4 regions of the Streptomyces sp. NPDC001663 genome follow, and region 3 is predicted to be linked to each of the others. Evidence: riboswitches for the same ligand, from Rfam matches in the RefSeq annotation. Region 3 holds a riboswitch; each other region holds the start of a gene.
The links. A riboswitch is a leader RNA that binds a small molecule or an ion and turns the genes downstream of it on or off. The one in region 3 is predicted to bind S-adenosylmethionine.
Positions count from the first base shown of each region.

Region 1: linked by a shared signal. The riboswitch ahead of ACFY1L_RS46585 (putative leader peptide) and the one ahead of ACFY1L_RS26360 (aminotransferase class V-fold PLP-dependent enzyme) in region 3 are both predicted to bind S-adenosylmethionine.
Region 2: linked by a shared signal. The riboswitch ahead of ACFY1L_RS01160 (amino acid ABC transporter permease) and the one ahead of ACFY1L_RS26360 (aminotransferase class V-fold PLP-dependent enzyme) in region 3 are both predicted to bind S-adenosylmethionine.
Region 4: linked by a shared signal. The riboswitch ahead of thrC (threonine synthase) and the one ahead of ACFY1L_RS26360 (aminotransferase class V-fold PLP-dependent enzyme) in region 3 are both predicted to bind S-adenosylmethionine.

Region 1 is NZ_JBIAUR010000021.1:86,152-90,330, reverse strand. Features, by position in the region: gene ACFY1L_RS46600 (LLM class flavin-dependent oxidoreductase) at 1-681, opposite strand, end outside; gene ACFY1L_RS46595 (DUF1684 domain-containing protein) at 730-1,554, opposite strand; gene ACFY1L_RS46590 (hypothetical protein) at 1,551-1,859, opposite strand; gene ACFY1L_RS46585 (putative leader peptide) at 2,321-2,443, opposite strand; SAM riboswitch class IV at 2,473-2,582, opposite strand; gene ACFY1L_RS46580 (winged helix-turn-helix domain-containing protein) at 2,693-3,478, opposite strand; gene ACFY1L_RS46575 (putative leader peptide) at 3,670-3,750, shown strand; gene ACFY1L_RS46570 (ABC transporter substrate-binding protein) at 3,895-4,179, shown strand, end outside.
Region 2 is NZ_JBIAUR010000001.1:242,950-247,128, reverse strand. Features, by position in the region: gene ACFY1L_RS01175 (hypothetical protein) at 1-508, opposite strand, end outside; gene ACFY1L_RS01170 (putative leader peptide) at 769-882, shown strand; gene ACFY1L_RS01165 (glutathione S-transferase C-terminal domain-containing protein) at 1,015-1,911, shown strand; SAM riboswitch class IV at 1,978-2,087, shown strand; gene ACFY1L_RS01160 (amino acid ABC transporter permease) at 2,430-3,410, shown strand; gene ACFY1L_RS01155 (amino acid ABC transporter ATP-binding protein) at 3,407-4,179, shown strand, end outside.
Region 3 is NZ_JBIAUR010000008.1:257,871-262,049, forward strand. Features, by position in the region: gene ACFY1L_RS26355 (PQQ-binding-like beta-propeller repeat protein) at 1-674, opposite strand, end outside; gene ACFY1L_RS26360 (aminotransferase class V-fold PLP-dependent enzyme) at 742-2,103, opposite strand; SAM riboswitch class IV at 2,267-2,383, opposite strand; gene trpD (anthranilate phosphoribosyltransferase) at 2,458-3,522, opposite strand; gene ACFY1L_RS26370 (cytochrome bc complex cytochrome b subunit) at 3,661-4,179, opposite strand, start outside.
Region 4 is NZ_JBIAUR010000007.1:155,483-159,661, reverse strand. Features, by position in the region: gene ACFY1L_RS23310 (cold-shock protein) at 88-294, opposite strand; gene ACFY1L_RS23305 (ubiquitin-like small modifier protein 1) at 746-1,021, opposite strand; gene thrC (threonine synthase) at 1,112-2,401, opposite strand; SAM riboswitch class I at 2,420-2,575, opposite strand; gene ACFY1L_RS23295 (glucosyl-3-phosphoglycerate synthase) at 2,736-3,680, shown strand; gene ACFY1L_RS23290 (trehalose-6-phosphate synthase) at 3,767-4,179, shown strand, end outside.

The DNA of each region.
Region 1 (4,179 bases), on a different contig from region 3:
AAGGGACCGGCGGTACTCGGAGAGCAGGGTGAGCTGGGCCGTGGTGAAGTCGTCGGTGCCCTCGCCGGTGACGATGTTGCCGCTGAGCAGGTTCAGGCCGTGCTCGGCGGCCCATCGGATCGAGCGCAGACTGCCGCCGCCGTACCAGACCCGGTCCACCAGGCCGGGGTTGTGCGGCTGCAGGCGCGGTCGCTGGGTGTTGCCCGGCGACTGGATCACCGTGTCCGGGCCACCGAGGTAGTCGCCGCGCAGATGGTCGATGACGCGGGCGATCCTGCCGTAGGACAGGTCGAAGCTGCGCCAGTCCCCGTCGTACACCAGGTCGCCGAGGAGCTCGGCGTGCGGCATTCCGGTGCTGAAGCCGATCTGCAGCCGGCCGCGGGACAGCACGTCGGCCAGCGCCAGGTCCTCGGCGAGCCGGAACGGGCTCTCGTACCCGATCGGGATGACCGCGGTCCCCAGCTCGACCCGCTCGGTGCGCTGGCTCGCCGCGGCGAGGAAGACCGCGGCCGAGCCGACACCGTGCTCGAGATGGCGCTGCCGGATCCAGGCGCCGTCGAAGCCCAGCCGTTCGCCGTACTCGAACAGTCGCAGTGTCTCCTCCAGTCCGGTGTATGGGTCGTCGTCGGCGAAGTTGCCCGGGGTGAGAAAGGCCAGCGAGCTGATCGCGGGGGTGCTCATGCGGTGTTCGTCCCTCTGGGTCGTGGTCGTCTCGGTGGCGCCCGGTGCTCAGGACCCGCCCCGCTCGCGAGGGATCTTCTCCCCGGCCTCGATCGCCACGGGCAGCCGGTTCTCGGCCGGCGGCAGCGGGCAGGTGGCCAGGTCGGTGTAGGCGCACGGCAGGTTCGTCGCTCGGTTGAAGTCCAGGACGACCGTGCCGTCGGCGTCGGGCGGGTCGAGGGCGAGGGCCCGGTTGGCTGCGTAGGTGGTGATCCCGGAGGTCGCGTCGGTGAACAGCACCAGCAGGCTGCCCGGGCTGTGTCCGGGGAACGCGGTCAGTGCCAGGGGCCGTCCGTCCAGCTCGAACTCGACCCGGCCCGGCGCGTCATACACGTGCTCGAGGCCCTCGACCGCCGCGCCCACGGTCGTCGGCCGCGGGTCGTCGAAGGCCGTGTAGCGGCCGGTCACCGCCCAGCGCGGATGCGGGGCGTAGGCTGGTGTGCCGGTGAAGGCGGTGCGCAGCGGGGTGTCAGGGTGCCGGGGGCGGACAATGTCGTGTCCACCGCGCTTGGCCACCTCGATCACGGCGTCGCCCCAGACCGCGTCGACTCCGCCGCGCTCCGGGAGCACCCCGAAGCGGTGCTCGCCGCGGACGGAGGTCCCGTCGATGATCAGTTCCTCGCCGTCGTCGAGGACCACGACGACCCCGTCGGTGCCGGTCGACCAGGCGCCCGGAGCGTCCGGGAAGTGCTGCGGCTCGTGGCCGAGCCAGTGCAGGCCGGTGATCGCAAGGAATCCGTGGGGGTCGGCGAGTCGTTCCTCCTGCCTGGTGTGCCACTCCTGCCAGTCGCGGATGAAGGCGGACAGGTCTGCGGTGGTGTCCTGAACGGTCACGTGTGTTCCTTCGCTTCGAGAGATTCGGACGCGGCCTTGGCGTAGCAGCCGCCGGGGATCGCCACGAGCAGTTCGCGGGTGTGCGAGTGGCGGGGGTGGGTGAACAGATCTTCGGTGGTGCCTGTCTCCACGAAGCGGCCGGCCCGCATGACGGCGACCTCGTGCGCGATCCGGCGTATGGCGGCCAGGTCGTGAGAGATGAACAGGTGCGTCACCCCGGTGTCGGCCCGCAGTTCGGCGAGCAGGTCGAGGATCTGGGCCTGGAACGAGGCGTCGAGTGCGGACACCGGCTCGTCGCAGAACATCGCGTCGGGGAGAGCGCCAGGGCGCGGGCGATCGCGGCGCGCTGCCGCGGGCCGCCGGACAGCTGGCCAGGACGATCACCGGGCCCGCCGTGTTGGGCGGCACGTGCTGGCCGAGGACCGAGACCCAGCAGGACCCGCACGTGCGCGACGCCTCGACGAAAACCGCCTGCCGCACCCGCAGCACCTCCGCACGCGTCACCCGGGCGACGCCGGCGACGCTGGAGAGAGGGCAGTGCCGCCCATCGGCCAGGGCGGGAATCCGGATGCGATCTCACGGAATGAGTTCTCCTACTCGACAGCCGTCACGCACGGGTCCGTGCGGACGGTGAAGAGGCGTGAGGGGTGTTGCTCCCGAGGAAGAGCGACACGTCCAGAGAGGGATGAGGCGGGGAAAGAACAGGAGTTCGGTGCGGGCGTCAAAACCAGCGGTGAACGTTCTCGGACAGCCGACGGGAGTGAAGTCAGCCCTGACACAGGCAGCTTGTGATGCGCTGCAGGTCGATGTGGCGTCGGCGGGAGAACCGGGAGAGGGTCGCGGCGGCCAGGACGGAGGGACTCGAGACGCTGCTGTGCCGCACGATCATTCCTCCGTGTTCCAGGCCCCTGCAACGGGGACACGCGCTTGCCGGGTCGGCGACCCGGCCGGGCTTTCACCTGGAGCACCCCACCGCGTCGGAGGGTTGCCGGTCAGCAAGCCAGGGCTCGATGCTGACACTCAATGCCAGTTGAAACTTTATCGATCTCGGTTGTAATCAGTCAATATCGCGAGGTGAGTCGGACAACACGCGTCGGCGCGTCCGCGCTCTCGCGCGTGCTGGTCGTGAGCGATGTTGTCAGGGTGTGTCGACCGGTGCGGGTGTCGCGCGCAGGCGGAAGCCCACGCCTCGCTCCGTGGTGAGCAGGGCTGCGGCGCGCGGTCCGAGTTTGCGGCGGATGCGGTGGATGTGCAGGTCGACGGAGCGGCTGCGGCTGCCCGCCCATTCGCCCAGGCCCGCGCGCAGGTCCTCACGGCGGATCACGCGGCCGTTGCCGCGCAGGAGTGCGGTGAGGAGCCGGAACTCCAGCGGTGTGAGGGCGACGGGAGCGCCGTCGACCAGCATGCGCTGCCCGCCCGGATCGAGGCTGATCGGGGACGGTGCGGTGGCCACGTACGACCCGGGCATCGTGCCGCCGGGCACCACAGGCAGGCCGGAGGCGCGCCAGGCCTCGTAGCCGCCGATGATGTCGGTGGCCCGCAGCAGGCCGAGATCGTGCAGTCCGGCGGCGGCCATGCTCGACATGTAGCCCTGGGAGCACATGATGATGGCGCGCAGACAGTGGTCGGCCGCCTCCTCGATCCGCCACGCGCTGCAGGGGTCGAGCCGCCACTCCAGCACGTTCCGGTCCATGACGAGGGAGCCGGGGATCTCGCCCTCCGCCCGCCGCACCATGTCCGCGCGGACGTCCACCAGCAGGGCGCCGTCGGCCAGTTCGCGGGCCGCGTCTTTCGGAGTGATCCGGTCGAGGCGAGTGCGGGCCCGTGCCAGCAGGTCGTCGATCGACGGGTGGACCCGAGGGGCGCAGCCTCTGGGGTCAGTGCCCGCAGGGCCTTCGGGCCGTGTGCGCGCTGGGGACTGCATCGGGGGCAACTCCTGTGTCGTGCCTCGGGAACGGCCGGTGGTCGTCGGAACCGGGGCGGCGACAGTCGGCCGTGAAGCGCGTGGAGTCGGTCATGCCGGAAGTGTACGAGCGGAGTTTTGCCGGAGAGTTTCTCGATTCTGAAACAAGTCCCGCATTGTCTGCCCCCGATCTCCGCTGTTATCAATGAGTCGTGACCGCGAACTCGCTGCTGACCCGGAGGATCCACGTGGATCTGGCGCGCGTCGGCACGTGCGCCTGTCCGCGGCGCTGAGGCATCCGACCGCGCGCACCGCGTCGGCTTTCTGACGGCCCTCGGCCCCTGTCACCTTCCCCCCAGCCTTCCTGCCTGCTCCGCCACGCCCGCGTACAGCTCCCCACGGTTGTGCCGTGCCGTCGGTCATTTTCTGGAGAACCCATGCCTGCATCCGATGACGGCGCGCTGCCCCAGCACTGGCAGGACCTCCTGCCCGCCGGACCCTCCCGACGCGGCTTCCTCGCCCTCGCCGGCGGCGGCACCCTGGCCGCCCTGCTCGCGGCCTGCGCCCCGAGCGCCACGGACGACGCGTCGGCCGGGGCGACGGCCTCGGCCTCGGGCCCGGCCAAGCACGGCGGCACCCTTCGCGTGGGTACCCCGCCGCCGCCCACCTCCGTCGACCCGGTGACGGCGTACGACGGCAGCGCGATCGCGCTCTACCAGCTG
Region 2 (4,179 bases), on a different contig from region 3:
CCACGGGGCCGGTTCCGCGGACGGGCTCGGAAGCGCCGTCCGTGGGGGCGGGGTCGGTGGTGTCGACCACCACCCGAAGCCTGTCGTACAGCGCGCGGTCGAGTGCCTTCAGCGTCAGGGCCTTCTCGGGTGCGTAGACGGCGCCGGGTTCGACGGTCTGGTCGAACTCGCAGACCGCGTACGACTTGCTGGGCGCCTCGTCGAAGGAACCGACCTCGTAGCGAAGGCAGTTGGAGGGCAGATCGGTGTGGCTCAGTCCGCGGGTGACGGAGTACGACAGGTAGACCTTGTCGACCGAGCCGTTGCCGCTGTTGGTGAAGGCGGCCGGCACGTCGAAGGTGCTGCCGGGCTTCACCCCGTCGATCGGCGCGATGTTGCTCAGAGTCAGCACGGCTCCGGTGTCGTCATCGGCGACGGCCGGCGCGGCGCCCAGCGCCAGCAAGGCGGCGGCACCGAGGGCGCCGGCGGTCTGTCGGAGCGGACGAAGGCCGGTAGAGCTCTGGGGCATGGGGGTCCTCTGAGGTGAAGCATCGGCGTCGGTCGGACGAACTGCGGGGGAACGCGAGTTCCTCAACAACAGACAGCCTCCGACCGCGAATGGTTGCACCGGGGAATCATGTGGCGGCTGGGGTCCGGGATGCCGGTGTCCGGACGGTTGGAGTGAGCCGGTGTCCGGCCCACTGTCCGCGATGCGGGACGGCCCTCTTGACGCCGCCTCCGCCTCGATCGACACTCCAGAGGGGAATCCTAGTGAATAGGTAGGGAAACATGAGGCGCCTGGAACCGGTCACCGTCCGAGTGAGCCGTTCGCCTCTCCTTCTCACCTCCCGCCGTCACATCGACCTGCAGCGCGTCTGCAGTGCGATCAGGCTCCAGGGCTGAGCCGCGCCCATCCCGCGCCGACGGCGTCCCCCTGGGGGAGTCGTCCCCACCTGCGCGCACAGGTGAGCCCTGCTCCCTCGCCCGACGTCGCTTCCGCCGCGCGTACGTCCGCGCCCGCTCCCGGGGAGAGTCATGACCGTCACACCGCTGGCCGCCCACGCGTCCGACCGGCCCGCGCCCGCCTTCCGCGGTCGCATCGGCAGGGACGCGCGCAGTGGCCACTACGCCGTACCCGGCCGCTACCGACTCCATCTGTCCACCGCGTGTCCCGACGGCCTGCGCATCGCCGTCACCCACAGCCTGCTGGGCCTGGACGCCGCCTGTCCGGCGACCTTCCTGCCCGCCGTCCCCGACTGTCCGGAGGGCGGCCACTCGGCCCTGCGGCCGCTGTACGAGGCGAGCGCCCACCGGTACTCCGGTCCGGCCGTCGCGCCGGTGCTCAGCGACGACTGGTCCGGACGCATCGTCAGCACGCACGCCCCGGACATCATGCGCGACCTCGCCCGCCGCTTCGGCGGCGACCGCCCCTCGCCGTACCCGTGCGGCGCGGAGTCGGAGATCGAGGCCGTGGAGCGGATGTGCGCGCAGGGCATCGAACAGGCCGCGCAGAGCGCCGGATCGGCCGGCGGCGAGCAGTCGGAGCGCGCGGCGGCGCTTGAGACACTGCTCGAGACGCTGGGCGCGCTGGAGCGGTGGCTGGTCGGCCGCACATACATGATCCGCGACGAAGTCACCGCCGCGGACGTTGAGTTGTGGGTCGCACTGGTCCAACTCGACACCGTCCACCGCAACCACCTGGACGCCGGCGCGGTGCAGCGCATCGCCGACCATCCGGTGCTGTGGGCCTACGCCCGCCGACTGGCCGCCCACCCGGCCTTCGGCAGGCATCTCGACCTGGACGGCATCGCCCGGCGCCACCACGACCGTTGTCAGGGCCTGGAGGCCGCCGGCGCCGCTGTCCAGATCCTGGACTGGGCGGCCCATGTCTCCGACGGAAACGGGACCGGACCGCAGGTCAACAGGCCCTGAGTCGTTCCACACAGTGGACCGGCGTTGACATCCGTTCGGCCAGTTGTCTTAATTACGGCTCAGAACGGTCATGAGCGTCAGCGACAAGCCCTGGCTAGCTGACCGGCAACCCTCGCTCCGCGGTGGGGTGCCCCAGGTGACGACCGGACCGGATGACGTTTCGGTAAGCGCGAGGCCCACGGGCCAGAACAGTGACGGTGACACCATGTACGCAGCTCCCAGGACGGCCGCACGCCGCCCTCAGGGCTGCGTACAGCCGTACGCGAACCTGCTGAACCTGTTCGCCGCCAACCGTGCCGTCGATCTGCTCCGCGTGAACAGCGCACTGTGTACCGCACCGGGCTGTGCCCGTTGCCGGGGCTGACACCTCTCCTCAGCCTCCGCACCCCGACGAACACCCGCCCGCACGGCGTGTCGTCGTCCGCCCAGCCCCCGGTCCCGTGCATTCCAGTGCGCTGCGTCCTGTCGTGGCGTGCGGTCTTCGCGGTCCGGGGTGACCGACTCAGCCGGAGCCCACCATGAGTGAACCCCCAGGCGTCACCGTCACCGCCCCCGAGGCGCCGCCCGCCGACGCCCCGTCAAAACCCCTCGCCGCACAGCGAGTTCTGCCGCTGCGCAGGCCGGGGCGCTGGATCGCCACCGCCGTCGTGCTGGTCCTCGTGGCCCAGTTCGTGCACGGCCTGACGACCAACCCCTTCTACCAGTGGGACCGCTTCGGGTACTGGTTCCTGCGGCCGAACATCGTCGACGGCCTGCTGATCACCCTCGAAGTGACGGCCTACAGCGCCGTGTTGGGCCTCCTCGGCGGCATCGTCCTCGCCCTGGCCCGGCTGTCGAAGAGCCCGGTGCTGCGTGCCGTCAGCTGGACGTACATCTGGGCGCTGCGCTCCATCCCGCTGATCGTGGTGCTGCTCTTCCTCTACAACTTCAGTGCCCTGTACAAGACGTTGAGCGTCGGCGTCCCCTTCGGGCCGGCCTTCTTCTCCTTCGACGAGTCGAAGCTCGCCACCGACATGGTCATCGCCGTCATCGGCCTCAGCCTCAACGAGGCTGCCTACGCCGCCGAAGTCGTCCGCGGCGGCATCCTCTCCGTCGACCAGGGGCAGCACGAGGCCGCATCGGCGCTCGGCCTGCCGAGGAGCTACCAGTTCACGAAGATCGTCTTCCCGCAGGCGCTGAGGTCGATCACCCCGAACTACGTCAACCAGCTGATCGGCCTGATCAAGAGCACCTCACTGGTGTTCTACGTCTCGCTGCTCGACCTCTTCGGCACCGCGCAGTCCATGGGCGCCACCTACCCCGGCGACATCGTGCCGCTGCTGCTGGTCGCCACCGTCTGGTACCTGATCCTGACGAGCGTCGTCTCCGTCATCCAGTTCTACGTCGAGCGGTACTTCGCCCGGGGCGCCACCCGCACCCTCCCGCCGACGCCGTTGCAGAAGCTCCGCACCGGTCTCACCGACCTGCGAGCCCGCATCCGCCGGGAGGCCGCCGTATGACCGCGAAGACCCTCGAGCCCCTGGCGGATGTCGAGGCGGCCACCGTCGAGGTGCACGACGTGCATAAGTGGTACGGCGCCCACCGGGTGCTGAACGGCGTCGACCTGACGGTGCGGCCGGGCGAGGTGACCGTGATCCTCGGCCCGTCCGGCTCCGGCAAGTCCACCCTGCTGCGGGTCATCAACCACCTGGAGAAGCCGGAGATCGGCCACGTCAGCATCAACGGCGAGCTGATCGGTGTGAAGCGGCACGGCGAGCGGCTGAAGGAGCTGAGCGAGCGGGCCATCCTGACCCAGCGCGGCCGGATCGGTTTCGTCTTCCAGAACTTCAACCTCTTCCCGCACCTGACGGTCCTGGACAACGTGGCCGCCGCCCCGGTCGCCACCGGGAGGCTCGGCAAGCCCGAAGCCCAGGAACTCGCCCGCGGGCTGCTCGGCCGGGTCGGGCTCGCCGACAAGACCGGCGCCTACCCGCGGCAGCTCTCCGGCGGCCAGCAGCAGCGCGTGGCCATCGCCCGCGCCCTCGCCCTGCGCCCCGGTGTCATCCTCTTCGACGAGCCGACCTCCGCCCTCGACCCCGAACTCGTCGGTGAAGTCCTCGCCGTCATCAAGGACTTGGCGACCAGCGGCACCACCCTCGTCATCGTCACCCACGAGATCGGCTTCGCCCGCGAGATCGCCGACCGGGTCGTCTTCATCGACGGCGGAAGGATTGTCGAGCAGGGCCCGCCCTCCGAGGTCCTCGACAAGCCACAGCACGAGCGGACCAG
Region 3 (4,179 bases):
AGCAGGATCACCGAGTCCTGGCCCTCACCGAAGGGCTCCCGGCCGGCGGCGGCATGGGCGAGGACCGCGCCCAGGGAGAAGACGTCGCTGGGCGGGCCGACCTCGGCGCCGTTGCGGATCTGCTCCGGCGAGACGTACCCCACCGAGCCGACGACCGCGCCGGTGTTGGTCAGCGCGGTCGCCTCCAGGGCTCGTACGATCCCGAAGTCGATGACTCTCGGGCCGTCCGGCGAGAGCAGGATGTTGGAGGGCTTCAGGTCCCGGTGGACCATCCCCTTGGCGTGGATCGCGGTGAGCGCCTCGCCGAGGGCGCCCGCCAGGAGCCGTACCGCCTGCTCGGGCAGCGCGCCGTGGTCGAGGACGGCGTCGCGCAGATTCGGCCCCTCGACGAACTCCGTGGCCATCCACGGCCGTTCGGCCTCGGTGTCCGCGTCCACCACCCGGGCGGTGTAGGTGCCCGTCCCGCCGATGGTCTGCGCGGCCCGTACCTCCTGACGGAACCGGGCCCGGAAGGTGCGGTCCTCCGCGTGTTCGGCCCGCACCACCTTCACGGCCAGCCGTGGACCCCCGCGGCCCTCCGCGAGGTACACCTCGCCCATCCCGCCCGCGCCGAGTCTGCCCAGCACCTCGTACGGCCCGATCCACCGCGGATCGTTCGCGCGCAGCGCCTCCACCCGTGCTCCCCCCGTCCAGCGTCCGGCTGACGAAGGGGAGCGTATACGTCAGACGACGTACGTCGGGTCAGACCGCCGGCACGCAGCGGCCGTCCTCGGTCCGGTACTGCCACTTCGCGCCAATCGTCACCAGCTCCTTGACTGCGGTGACGAAGCGCTCGACGTGCTCGTCGGGGGTGCCGGCGCCGAAGCTGACGCGGATCGCGTTGAGGGACTTCTCGCCCGGGGCGGCCTCGGGGGCGCCGCACTCGCCCTGGGTCTGCGGGTCGCTGCCCAGGAGGGTGCGGACCAGCGGGTGGGCGCAGAAGAGGCCGTCGCGGACGCCGATGCCGTACTCGGCGGAGAGGGCGGCGGCGAAGTGGGAGCTGTTCCAGCCCTCGACGACGAAGGAGATCACGCCGACCCGCGGGGCGTCGTCGCCGAAGAGGGAGAGGATCCGGATCTCCGGGACCTCGGCCAGGCCCGCCCGCACCTTCTCGATCAGGTACTGCTCGCGGGCGACCAGGGTGTCGAAGCCGGCCTCGGTCAGCGCCTTGCAGGCCGACGCGATGGAGTAGGCGCCGATCACGTTCGGCGAGCCCGCCTCGTGCCGGGCGGCGCTGTCGTGCCACTCCACGTCCACGCCGCCGTCCTCGCGCCGGGTGACCTTGCGGCTGGCGCCGCCGCCCGCGAGGTAGGGGTCGGCCGCCTGCAGCCAGTCGGCGCGGCCGGCCAGGACGCCGGAGCCGAAGGGCGCGTACAGCTTGTGGCCGGAGAAGGCGACCCAATCGACGTCGAGGTCCTGGACGGAGAGCGGGTGGTGCGGGGCCAGTTGGGCGGCGTCCAGAACGATGCGGGCGCCGTGCGCGTGGGCCGCGGCGGCGAGTTCGCGGACCGGCCACAGCTCGCCGGTGACGTTCGAGGCGCCGGTGACGCAGACCAGGGCCGGGCCGAACGGGTCGCGGTCGGCGAGGGCGCGCTCCAGGGTCTCGACGGCCTGCTGCGGAGTGCGCGGGGCGTTGAGGTAGGTGACCCGGGCGTCCTTCCAGGGCAGCAGCGAGGCGTGGTGCTCGGTCTCGAAGACGAAGACCTGGCAGTCGGCGGGGAGCGCGGCGGCGAGGAGGTTCAGGGAGTCCGTGGTCGAGCGGGTGAAGATCAGCTGGTCGTCGGCGCGGCAGTCCAGGAACTCGGCGACCGTCCTGCGGGCGTTCTCGAACAGGTCGGTGGAGAGCTGCGAGAGGTAGCCGGCGCCGCGGTGGACGCTGCCGTAGTACGGGGCGTAGGCCGCCACGTCGTCCCAGACGCGCTGCAGGGCCGGGGCGCTGGCCGCGTAGTCGAGCGCGGCGTAGGTGACTTCGCCGCCCGTGACGAGCGGGACGGTGACATCCCTGCCCAGAACGGGCAGCGGAGCACAAATGGCGGTGGCGGCGGCAGCGGTGGAGACAGACATGGCGAACTCCTGTGAGGGGTAAGCGGAATCGCCGTACCGGACGGTGCGTCGACGGCACGGGAGAAGGTGAAAGGGGTATGCGGAGGCGGGGCTCGACGCCCTATCGCATTCGCTTGCTCACAGAAGACTCCCTCGAACGACCAGGACCCCTGGTTTCGAGAGGGGCCCGCGCTTGCCGTAGACCTCGCTGCCTACGGCCTGGTCTTCACCCGGGGCACCCCGCCACGGACGGAGGGTTGCCGGACAGTCGGCCGGGGCCTCATGACTGTCACTCATGACCTGGAAAGGAACGTACGTGAAGTGATCGCGGTCCCGCAACCCGTGTCCGAATTACGGGACCGCAGCGCCTGTCGGCTACTTGTTGCTGGCCGCCACCCAGCGCTCCAGCACCCGCTTCGCCGACCCGGAGTCGATCGACTCCGCCGCCTTCTCCATGCCGGCGCGGATCTGCTCGGCCAGGGTGCCGGGGCCCGGGTCGAGGGCCACCAGGGCCGCCGCCGAGTTCAGGAGTACGGCGTCGCGGACGGGGCCCTTCTCGCCGTCCAGGAGGCGGCGGGCGACCTCGGCGTTGTACGCCGGGTCGGCACCCCGCAGCGCCTCCACCGGGACCAGCTCGATGCCCACGTCCCGCGGGTCGAACGACTCCTCGGTGACCTTGCCGTCGCGGACGATCCACACCCGGGAGGTGGACGTGGTCGTCAGCTCGTCGAAGCCGTCGTCACCGCGGAAGACCAGGGAGGAGTTGCCGCGCTCGGCGAGGACGCCGGCGATGAGCGGCGCCAGACGCGGGTCGGCGACACCCACCGCCTGGGCCTTCACCTTGGCCGGGTTGGTCAGCGGGCCCAGGGCGTTGAAGGTCGTCCGGATGCCCAACTGCCCACGGGCGGCGGCCACATGACGCAGCGCCGGGTGGAACTTGACGGCGAAGCAGAAGGTGATCCCGGCTTCCTCGGCGACCTCCGCCACCCGCTTCGGCGTCAGCTCCAGATTGACGCCCAGCTTCTCCAGGACGTCCGAGGCACCCGAAGCCGAGGAAGCGGCCCGGTTGCCGTGCTTGACGACCTTCGCGCCCGTGCCGGCGATGACGATCGACGACATCGTGGAGATGTTCACCGTCTTCGCGCCGTCGCCACCCGTCCCGACGATGTCCACGGTCCGTCCGGGCACCTCGATCACGTTCGCGTGCTCGTACATCGTCCGGACCAGGCCGGTGATCTCCTCGACGGTCTCGCCCTTGGCCCGCAGGGCCACCGCGAACCCGGCGATCTGGGCGTCGGTCGCCTCGCCGCGCATGATCAGGTCCATCGCCCAGGCGGTGTCGTCGGCGGTGAGGTCGTGGCCGTCCAGCAGGCCGTTCAGCAGCCTGGGCCAGGAACGGCCCGCCGCGGTGTCGCCTCCAGCGGGGGTCACAGCGCTCATACGGCCGCTCCTGGGTGTCGTAGAGGAAAGTGCGCATCCCACATGCGCATCCCCACCCTATCCAGCTCAGGGGCATGGAGAAGGGCCCCGTCCGAACACCGGACGGGGCCCTTCTGGTGCGCGTGGCGAGCGCAGCGATCAGTGGTGGCCGTGGCCGCTCGTGATCTCCTTGTACTCCTCGACGGTCGGCTTCGGGATCTGGGACTCCTCGCCGTAGTACGCCTCGCTGAGCTTGGCGCGCAGCTTCTCGGCGCCCTTCACCTTGCGCTCGACGCCGTTCTCGTCGACCGTCGGGCCGATCTCGAGCGGCTTGTACTGCTCGTGCGCCGTGAGGGTGTGCAGCGCGTCCTGGCTGAGCGGCTCGTGCACCTCGATGAACTCACCGTGCGGCAGGCGCTTGATGATGCCCGACTCGCGGCCGTGCAGCACCTTGTCCTTGTCCCGGCGCTGCAGGCCGAGGCAGATCCGCTTGGTGGCGATGAACGTGAGCACCGGCACGATGAAGAACGCGCAGCGGACGAACCAGGTGATCGAGTTGATCGACAGGTGGAAGTGGGTCGCCCAGAGGTCGTTGCCACCACCGACGAGCAGCACGAAGTACCAGGAGATCCACGCCGCACCGAAGGCGGTACGCGTCGGGGCGTTGCGCGGGCGGTC
Region 4 (4,179 bases), on a different contig from region 3:
CCCGTCCCCGGACATGCCGAGGGGCCCGCACCTGCTGGTGCGGACCCCTCGAAGAAGAACGTCGCTGCAGTTAACCCGGCGCGTGCTTCAGCTGGTCGCCAGACGGACCATGTCCGCCTGCGGCCCCTTCTGGCCCTGCGAGATCTCGAAATCGACCCGCTGACCCTCTTCCAGGGTGCGGTAGCCGTCCATCTGAATCGCGCTGTAGTGGACGAAAACATCCGCACCACCGTCGACCGCGATGAAGCCGTACCCCTTCTCCGCGTTGAACCACTTGACGGTGCCCTGAGCCATGCCTAACTCCCCTATTACTGGCCCTTGCACAGATCCACACTTCGCGGATCCGGGTCAGACCTCACCCCCCACGGTTGGGGGCGTGCGCCGGAACGCGTCGACCGCGGCTGAATGTATCTGCCCAACTGCCGTCTGCAACAGGTCAATCGGACGAGAATTCCGGGCAAGACCGGTCGGGAATTTACGGAGAATTCGCCTGAATTCAGGGCAAGTCGGGCCCCATAAAAGGAGCATAAGACGCAAAAGACCTGCACACTTTGGCTGCTTCTCGTCGCATCCGGAGCCACTACTCATATGCATCCGGCATGCAGAAAGCAGCAGGTTCCCCAACTGTACCGTGCTCAACCATGCAGAATTGCCCCCTCCGCTTCTCTCACGGAGGGGGCAATTCGGTGAACTCTTGGTAACCGGCGTTACCGACGGTAATAATCGGGTCGGCCGGTACGCTCCGTCAGCCTCCGGCGACGGCCGGGATGATCGAGACGCCCGCACCGTCCGGAGTCGCCGTCTCCAGCCCCTGCTCGAACCGCACGTCGTCGTCGTTCACGTACACATTGACGAAGCGGCGCAGCTTGCCCTGGTCGTCGAGGACGCGGGCGGCGATACCCGTGTGGTTCTTCTCCAGATCGGCGATGACCTCGCCGAGGGTCGCACCTTCGGCGGCGACCTCGGCCTGCCCGCCGGTGTAGGTGCGCAGGATGGTAGGGATGCGGACGTTGACGCTCATGCTTATGACCTCCGGTCGGGTAGCGCCCCTTCAGGGGCGCGGGGAACTGCGCGACAAGCCCCCACAGTCCCGCAGACGAACAACTACCTCTTAGCCGAGCCCGGCCTCACGGAACGACTCAAGGTTGGGGCGAATCGTCGCCGTAAGACCCGTACCCGCCACCGCATCCAGCGTCTTGAGCCCGTCACCGGTGTTGAGCACGACCGTGGTGAGGCTCGGGTCCAGCAGACCGTTCTCGATCAGCTTCTTCGCCACACCAACGGTCACCCCACCGGCGGTCTCCGCGAAGATGCCCTCCGTGCGGGCCAGCAGCTTGATGGCGTCCACCACCTGCTCGTCGTTCACGTCCTCCACCGCTCCCCCGGTGCGACGCGCGATGTCGAGCACGTAGGGACCGTCCGCCGGGTTCCCGATCGCCAGCGACTTGGCGATCGTGTTCGGCTTCTGCGGCCGTACGACGTCAAGGCCCGCCTTGTACGCGACCGACACCGGCGAGCAGCCCTCCGCCTGTGCGCCGAAGATCTTGTACGGCTTGTCCTCGACGAGCCCGAGCTTGATCAGCTCCTGCAGCCCCTTGTCGATCTTCGTGAGCTGCGAGCCGGAGGCGATGGGCACCACGAGCTGGTCGGGGAGCTGCCAGCCGAGTTGCTCGCAGATCTCGTACGCCAGGGTCTTGGAGCCCTCGGCGTAGTACGGCCGCAGGTTGACGTTGACGAAGCCCCAGCCCTCGCCGGCCGGGTCGCCGATCAGCTCGGAGCAGAAGCGGTTCACGTCGTCGTAGTTGCCCTCGATGCCGACGAGCTCGCCGCCGTAGACCGCGGCCATGACGACCTTGCCCTGCTCGAGGTCGTGCGGGATGAACACGCAGGAGCGGAAGCCGGCGCGGGCCGCCGCGGCGCCCACCGCACCGGCCAGGTTGCCGGTGGAGGAGCAGGAGAGAGTGGTGAAGCCGAAGGCCCGCGCGGCCTCCAGCGCCTGGGCGACGACACGGTCCTTGAAGGAGTGCGTCGGGTTACCGGAGTCGTCCTTCACATACAAACCGCCGGTGACACCGAGCTCGCGCGCCAGGTTGTCGGCCTTGACCAGCTTGGTCCAGCCGGGGTTGATGTTCGGCTTGTCGGCCACGTCCGCCGGGACGGGCAGCAGCGGCGCGTAACGCCAGATGTTCGCGGGTCCCGCCTCGATCTGCTTGCGGAGCTCCTCGGTGTCGTAGGCCGAGAAGTCGTACGCGATCTCGAGCGGGCCGAAACACTCCTCGCAGGCGAAGACCGGTCCGAGGGGTACCCGGTGACCGCATTCGCGGCAGGAGAGCGCCGCGGCGGGACCCAGGTCTACGGTCGTCGTGGAGTCGGTGGTGCTTGCAACAGTCTGCGCAGCCATGTGAGGCGAGGCCCTTTCTCCTCATCTTCCTCACGACGCATCTCGCCGTGAGACGGATTTGGCACCTTCCCTAGCCGGGAGCCTCGCGGAATGATCAACGTTGATCTACGAGAGCCGGCTGGAGGGTTGCCGGGGCTTCATCGGGCCGTTTCCCTCTGCCCCTCTGGATGAGCGGTATTCGGTTGTAAACACGGGGCGACCCCCGACATGCGATGGTCACCAGCGTTGTTCAAGACTGTAACCGAAGGCCAGGACAGTTGAGATAGCCGTCCGAACCGCGAGATGGATCACAGATGATCCCCTCTCGCCGAGAGAACGCAGAGGAGCCGCCTACGTGCTGGAAGAAGTCGAGCGCTGGCTGAGCACCCGCTCCTGGTCCCTGACCGATCGCCCGCTGCACAAGATCCTGGCCGCAAAGCAGCGCACGGGCCAGTCGGTCAGTGTCGTGCTGCCCGCGCTCAACGAGGAGGAGACGGTCGGCGACATCGTCGCGATCATCCGTCACGACCTCATGCAGCAGGTCCCGCTGGTCGACGAGATCGTCGTCGTCGACTCCGGATCCACCGACCGTACGTCCGAGGTCGCCGCGGCGGCCGGGGCCAGGGTCGTCCACCGCGACGACATCCTGCCCCGCATCCCGACCGTCCCCGGCAAGGGCGAGGTCCTGTGGCGCTCCCTGCTCGTCACGAGCGGGGACATCGTCTGCTTCATCGACGCCGACCTGAAGGAATTCTCGTCGGACTTCGTGTCCGGGATCGTGGGCCCGCTGCTCACCGACCCCGGGGTCGATCTGGTCAAGGGCATGTACGACCGCCCGCTGGCCGGCGCCGCGGGCCAGGGTGGCCGGGTCACCGAGCTCATGGCGCGCCCGCTGCTGAACATGCACTGGCCGCAGCTGGCCGGCTTCGTGCAGCCGCTCGGCGGCGAGTACGCGGCCCGGCGCAGCCTGCTGGAGCAGCTGCCGTTCCCGGTCGGGTACGGCGTGGAGCTCGGCATGCTGATCGACGCGCTGCACCTGGTGGGCCTGGACGCCCTCGCCCAGGTCGACGTCGGTGTGCGCAAGCACCGTCATCAGGACGGGCAGGCGCTCGGCCGGATGGCGGCGGCGATCTACCGTACGGCCCAGCTCCGGCTGGCCCGCGGACACCTCATCCGCCCCTCCCTCACCCAGTTCGAACGGGGCGAGGACGGATTCGAGCCGCGCACCTACTCGGTGGACACGGAGGAGCGGCCGCCGATGGCGGAGATCGCGGAGTACGCCTCTCGGAAGGTCGCCTGACGGCGCACGTTACGTGCCGTATACGGTGCATCCGCCGAGGGCGACCGTACGTTTGAGCGTTTCCGGGCCGGGCTAGGTTGAGGCGTATGGCTTCCACGCACGGCGCTGCTCATCAGGTCCTGGTCGCGTCCAATCGCGGCCCGGTCTCGTACGAAGTGCAGGAGAACGGCTCGCTGGCCGCCAAGCGCGGCGGCGGCGGGCTGGTCTCCGGTCTGTCCGCGATCGGGCCCGACGCGGGCGCCCTGTGGGTGTGCTCGGCGCTGTCCGACGGCGACCGCGAGGCCGTGCGGCGCGGGGTGGGCGAGGACGGTGTGCGGATGCTGGACGTCCCTGCCGACGTGCACGCGGACGCGTACAACGGCATCGCGAACTCGGTCCTCTGGTTCGTCCACCACATGCTGTACCAGACGCCGCTGGAGCCGGTCTTCGACGCGGAGTTCCGGCGCCAGTGGGCGTCGTACGAGACCTACAACCAGGCCTTCGCCGAGGCGCTGGCGGA